3 regions of the Staphylococcus durrellii genome follow, and region 1 is predicted to be linked to each of the others. Evidence: predicted binding sites of a transcription regulator. Region 1 holds the regulator's gene; each other region holds the start of a gene.
What was found. Region 1 encodes CtsR, which represses protease genes until heat stress. Its sites were predicted from a motif close to ATGGTCAATAAAGGTCAAACA; they were not measured.
Positions count from the first base shown of each region.

Region 2: a site for CtsR is predicted at 746-766, ahead of clpB (ATP-dependent chaperone ClpB). Genes of this name have one in related genera too.
Region 3: a site for CtsR is predicted at 1,159-1,179, ahead of clpP (ATP-dependent Clp endopeptidase proteolytic subunit ClpP). Genes of this name have one in related genera too.

Region 1 is NZ_JADIIO010000001.1:2,176,681-2,178,959, forward strand. Features, by position in the region: gene ISP02_RS10525 (protein arginine kinase) at 1-547, opposite strand, end outside; gene ISP02_RS10530 (UvrB/UvrC motif-containing protein) at 528-1,094, opposite strand; gene ISP02_RS10535 (CtsR family transcriptional regulator) at 1,110-1,571, opposite strand; gene ISP02_RS10540 (NupC/NupG family nucleoside CNT transporter) at 1,728-2,279, shown strand, end outside.
Region 2 is NZ_JADIIO010000001.1:1,803,655-1,805,933, reverse strand. Features, by position in the region: gene ISP02_RS08660 (acyltransferase family protein) at 1-609, shown strand, start outside; gene clpB (ATP-dependent chaperone ClpB) at 811-2,279, shown strand, end outside.
Region 3 is NZ_JADIIO010000001.1:1,905,829-1,908,107, reverse strand. Features, by position in the region: gene ISP02_RS09195 (cell division ATP-binding protein FtsE) at 1-257, shown strand, start outside; gene ISP02_RS13270 (IS3 family transposase) at 812-994, opposite strand; tRNA gene ISP02_RS09185 (tRNA-Arg) at 1,001-1,072, opposite strand; gene clpP (ATP-dependent Clp endopeptidase proteolytic subunit ClpP) at 1,224-1,808, shown strand; gene ISP02_RS09175 (TIGR01777 family oxidoreductase) at 1,842-2,279, opposite strand, start outside.

The DNA.
Region 1 (2,279 bases):
TTCTTTTCATGATTGAAAGCCCTGGTAGGTGAAGCATTACGCTCGCTCTTAATCCAGTACCAATATTGGTAGGGCAAGTTGTTAAATAGCCTAAACTTTCATCAAAACTAATGTCTAATTCTTGATCTATTTGGTCATCTACTTTAGAAGCTTTTTCAAATAACGTATGCAACGATAAATCATTACCCATCGCTTGAATACGCAAATGATCTTCTTCGTTAATCATTAAACTTAATGATTCGTCATCATTTAATAGTACCGCTGCGGCAGGTTGTTTTATTAATTCAGGACTTATAAGATGTTTCGCAACGAGTTTATATTTACTTTGTTGGTCCATAGTATCTAACCTTTGCAAAGTTAACTCGGGAAGCGCATCTTGAACTTCGTTAATCACTCTTTCACCTTCTTTTTCGGAAGGATACATTAGCGGGTGTACGTGATTGTCTAAGTTACGAGCTAATCTAATTCTTGAAGACATGACTACTGGTTGTTCTATTTCGTCTTGCATCCATTCACTTATATGTGAATTAATTTTCTTTTCGCTCATCACGTGACACCTCACTATCTGACTTTAATGCTTTTATTTCATCCCTTACAACTGCAGCTTGTTCAAATTCTTGTTCTTCAATTAAATGACTTAAATAATTTGTTTTGTCTTCAATTTGTTTCTTTAATGCTAATTTTTTATATGACGAGTGTGGTGTTTTTCCAGTATGTTCAAATTGACCACCTTGTACACGTCTAACTATATCTATAATGTCTTCTTTAAATGTATCATAACACTCTGCACAACCAAACTTACCTACATGTGCTATATCTCTTAATGACATTTGACAAGTTGGACAGCGTTTTGCTTCTCTAAAAGTTATTTCATCAAAGTTGATACCGTGTTTAGAAGCAAGGTGCTGTAAAATCTGCTTAACAACAAATGCACCTTCGATATCATCTTGGTGATTTTCTACTTGTTTATCTTGAGTCCAAGGGTTACCACCTTGTGCACATGTAGTGCATACCCACTTTTCTTGAGTACCTTCTTGACCTTTAATCGATATTTTAACTTCTGCCTCATTTAAATGGCAATTTTCACATAACACGGCTATCACCTCGCCTTAATAGTAATTAATTATTGGCAGTAATCGTTTTAAAATGTTAGCCCGAATAATATCTCTAGCTACAATATCCATTTTTAAAGTTTCTCTATCAATAACTGCACTAATCATTTTTGCTTCTCTCTCAGTAATATAGGACTTTTCTAATAATCCGTCTATTATATAGTACGCTTGTTGTTGTGAAATAGAAGGACCAATAATTTGAAGTAAGTGATTAATATAACCAGTTTCGTCTTTATTTTCAATCTTAGTGATTCGAATATATCCTCCTCCACCTCTTTTACTTTCTATTTCATAACCATGTTTATTAGTGAAACGTGTTTTAATCACATAGTTTAATTGCGAAGGAACACAGTCGAAACGTTGCGCGACATGTGCACGTTGAATTTCAACAGCGTCTTCATTGGTGTCTTCAAATAACTTTTTAATGTACTGTTCTATGATGTCTGACATATTATGCATGATTATCACCTCTTTTTGACCTTCTTTGACTATATTATATGACCAACTTTGACCTTTTTCAACCAATATGATTTAAAAATTTTGAATAACTATGTTACTAATATTACTTTTATTGTATTATAGATGATAAGAAAAAAATAAAGGGATGAGAACATTATGCATATTATCATTGGCTTGATTGGGATAGTAGTATTTTTGGTACTAGCCGTGTTATTTAGCTCAGACAGGAAAAATATTCGTTGGAAATATGTTGGCCTACTGTTACTTATACAATTAGTTTTTGCATTTATTCTATTGAAAACTAAAGCTGGAATAACAGTCATTGGAGGAATATCAGACGGCTTTAACTATTTATTAGCAAAAGCGGCTGAAGGTGTTAATTTTGTGTTTGGTGGCTTTGAATTTGTAGATCCAAAAAACCCACCTTTTTTCTTTAACGTATTATTACCGATTGTATTTATTTCTGCTCTTATCGGTATCTTACAATATACAAAAATTTTACCTTTAATTATTAACGTTTTGGGATTCTTAATTTCTAAAATTAATGGGATGGGGCGTTTAGAGTCTTACAATGCTGTAGCAGCAGCCATTCTAGGGCAATCCGAAGTATTTATATCTTTAAAAAAAGAATTAGCTTACATACCTAAACAGCGTTTATACACACTTACAGCTTCGGCAATGTCTACTGTTTCCGCTTCAATAATTGGT
Region 2 (2,279 bases), 370 kb from region 1:
GACAGATTGGGAGAAGATGATATTATTCACAAGAAAACAACGTTTCATTCTACAAATAATGAGAAAAAAACAACTCAGTCTAAACGAGTTGATCATAATAAAGACACAGATAAACAAGTCGAGACAAAAGATGATGATAAAAAAGATTTAGCACCTTTGCTATTAGGTGATTCTGTCATGGTAGATATTGGTAACACATTTAAAGACAAAGTACCAAATGCTGATATAGATGGTAAGGTAGGAAGAAATCTATATGAAGCATTGCCATTAGTTAATAATCAGTACAAAGATAAAACTCAAAAAGGCGACCAAGTTGTGCTCGAATTAGGTACTAATGGTGATTTTAGTAAAAGTCAATTAGATGAATTAATTAATAGACTAGGAGAGGCAGACATCTATTTAATTAACGTCAGGGTCCCAAGACCGTACGAACAACATGTGAATGATTTGCTCGCTCAAGCCGCTAAAGAGCATTCAAATGTTAAATTAATAAATTGGTATGAAGCTTCAGAAGGCCATACTGAATACTTTGCACCAGACGGCATCCATTTGGAACAAAAAGGGGTAGAAGCGTTAACCGATCAAATCATTAATGCATTAAAAAAATAACAGTAAACCGGTAACCATTCACATTGGACGTTACCGGTTTTTTTATGCAGTAATGAGGAAATTAATATAATAAAAATGATGTATTTTTTTATGCTTTCGAGTTGATTCTTTAAGTAAAAGAGTCTATAATAAAATTAAGGTCAAAGAAAGTCAAAGTCAAAATAGATTTGACCTAACGCTAATTGTATAGGGGTGAAAATATTGGATATAAATCAAATGACCTACAAAGTGCAAAGCGTATTACAAAATGCGGTTGAGCAAGCTCAAACATATGAATTACAAAACGTTGAAATTGAAGCGATTTTAATATCAGCATTGTCTGAAACTGATAGTTTGTATCACAATGTTTTAGAAAGAGCAAATATTGATACAGAGCAATTAAAAACACAATATGAAAATAAATTAAAAGATTATCCTTTAGTTCAAGGGGATAACGTTCAATATGGACAGTATATTAGTCCCAAAGCAAATGAACTTTTGACTAAAGCCGATTCATATATGAAAGACTATGATGATGAATATATATCTATGGAGCATATACTATTAGCTGCGATAGCAATAGATGAAACAACAAAGCAAGCAGTAGCAAATAAAGCAGAAGTAGTAACAGAAATTATTAAAAAAATTAGAGGAGGGAATCACGTGACATCACAAAATCCAGAAGTGAACTATGAAACTTTAGAGAAATATGGACGTGATTTAGTTGAAGAGGTCCGACAAGGTAATATGGACCCGGTCATAGGAAGAGATGAAGAAATTCGAAACTCTATAAGAATTTTAAGTAGAAAAACAAAAAATAACCCAGTGCTTATCGGTGAACCGGGTGTAGGGAAAACAGCGATAGTTGAAGGCTTAGCACAAAGAATCGTGCGTAAAGATGTGCCTGAATCATTACTGGATAAAACGATATTCGAATTAGATTTAAGTGCACTTGTAGCCGGTGCCAAATATCGTGGAGAATTTGAAGAACGTTTAAAAGCAGTACTTAAAGAAGTTAAAGATTCAGACGGTAGAATAATTTTATTTATCGATGAAATACACATGTTAGTTGGTGCTGGTAAAACAGAAGGTGCTATGGACGCGGGTAACATGTTGAAACCAATGTTAGCAAGAGGTGAACTACACTGTATTGGTGCTACGACGTTAAATGAGTATAGAGAATATATCGAAAAAGATTCTGCATTAGAGCGTCGCTTCCAAAAAGTTAACGTATCAGAGCCTGATGTCGAAGATACGATCTCAATTTTAAGAGGATTAAAAGAACGCTACGAAGTATATCACGGAGTAAGAATTCAAGACCGTGCCTTAGTAGCTGCGGCAGAATTATCAGATCGTTATATAACTGATCGCTTTCTACCTGATAAAGCGATTGATTTAGTGGATCAAGCATGTGCCACAATTCGTACTGAAATGGGCTCTAATCCTACAGAATTAGACCAAGTCAATCGCCGTGTAATGCAATTAGAAATTGAAGAAAGTGCATTAAAAAATGAATCAGATAATGCAAGTAAGCAACGTTTACATGAGTTACAGGAAGAATTAGCAAATGAAAAAGAAAAACAATCTGAAATTTCATCTCGTGTAGAACAAGAAAAAGAGAAAATTGCAAAACTTCAAGAAAAGAGAACAGAACTTGATGAAAGTAGAAAAGCACTAGAAGATGCTGAAAA
Region 3 (2,279 bases), 270 kb from region 1:
TAAAAGCTAAAGTTTATACATGTAGTGGCGGTGAACAACAAAGAATTGCTATAGCAAGAGCTATCTTAAAACGACCTAAAGTCTTGATAGCAGATGAACCTACGGGTAATTTAGATGAAAGTAATAGTGATGAAGTCATGAAATTATTTAAACAATTAAATAACGAAGGTGTCACGATTATTATGGCAACACATAATACAAAATATTTTAATTTAGGAAATAAAATAATAGACTTAGATAGCTTGATAAATTCGTAAAGAGGTGTCTAGGACATAAACCTGTTCTCAAAATAAGAGAGTTAATTCATTATGTGAACTGACCTCTGTTAAATAGCAGTAAAAAACAAAACGTTTATGGCTACCTTATACTTTTGATATAAGGTAGCCATTTTTAATGGAAGTGTGAATACTATATAGTTTTTGATCCTAAATATAGGATGAAAATTATTTTTGAGACAGTTATGTCCTGGCAAGGATGGATAGACTTGAAAAAGATTAATAAAAGCGTACTCTTAATTCAGACATCTACTGTCATTATAAAACTAGAGACTAGAGATAATATTATATACGAGGCTTTTGGTGCGATTCATAAATAGCTATAAATATTAAATGTTCTGATTATCTTTATTTATAGAGTTTATTACTAACGTTGACAGGCGATTTGTCATTTGAGTAGGAAATGATTATATTACTTAACTACTTTTATATACTATATTGCCTTGTTATGAAATACATTAAATGCAGAGAATATATCAAATTTATGTTCAATTTATATATTTAACATATTCTTTTCCACCCTTCGAGGTGGCTGGTTAGCTTTTTAGTAATAATATTTTAAAGGTTTGTTTCCTAAAATTTTTAGGAAACAAACCTTTAAATTTTAATTTAATTCCTTCATTATTATAAAAAATTATATACTTTTGAATAGCTTGTTGCAGTTGATGAAAACTTGTTGTTGACGCATTTTCAATTTCTAAAAATATATAATTATACATCATTAATCCCCTCGAAGGGAATCGAACCCCTATTCTAAGAACCGGAATCTTATGTGTTATCCATTACACTACGAGGGGTAAAATATACAATATCAATAGTTTACAAATGTTTAAAGTATTGGTCAATAATGAGTTTGAAAAGAATAAAAAAAAGGTGAGTTTATGTTTTGACCATTTTTGACTTTTGGGTTAAAATAAATTCAACAGTTATAATTAAGGAGGAAACAGAATGAATTTAATTCCTACAGTAATAGAAACAACAAACCGTGGTGAACGTGCTTATGACATTTACTCACGTTTATTAAAAGACCGTATTATCATGTTAGGTTCTCAAATTGATGACAATGTAGCAAATTCAATTGTATCTCAATTGTTATTTTTACAAGCACAAGATGCTGAAAAAGATATTTATCTTTATATTAATTCACCAGGAGGCAGTGTAACGGCTGGTTTTGCTATTTACGATACAATTCAACATATTAAACCAGATGTACAAACTATTTGTATAGGTATGGCTGCATCTATGGGATCATTCTTATTAGCAGCAGGAGCTAAAGGTAAACGTTTTGCTTTACCAAACGCTGAAGTAATGATTCACCAACCTCTAGGTGGTGCTCAAGGTCAAGCAACTGAAATTGAAATTGCAGCAAATCATATCTTAAAAACTCGTGCTAAATTAAATCAAATTTTAGCTGAACGTACAGGTCAATCAATTGAACAAATTGAAAAAGATACAGACCGTGATAATTTCTTATCAGCTTCTGAAGCAAAAGAATACGGCCTAGTAGACCAAGTTATGGAACCAGAATCATAATAAAAAACAGTCCTATATAGGACTGTTTTTTATTTAGTATTCTAAATTTTCAAGTGCTACTTTTAAATTATTAAATTTGAAATTGAAGCCTAGAGATTCTAATTTATTAGGAATAACTTTTTGAGTGTCTAGTACTACCGTAGACATTTGTCCTAATACGAGGCGGATCAATGTAGATGGCACCCAAGTGTAATGTGGTTTATCCATAATACGGCCAAGTGTATAACCAAATAAATTTTGACGTTCGGCAATAGGTGTAGTGAAATTAAATACACCTCGTGCTTTGTTATTACTAATTACAAATAAGATAGCGCGGGTAAGATCTTCTAGGTGAATCCACGAATACCATTGACGACCAGAACCAATTTTGCCACCAGCATATAAGTTGTATGGTAGTTTCATTAATGGTAATGCGCCACCTTCGTTAGACAATACCATACCAAATCTACCAATCACTACTCGTGTACCTAA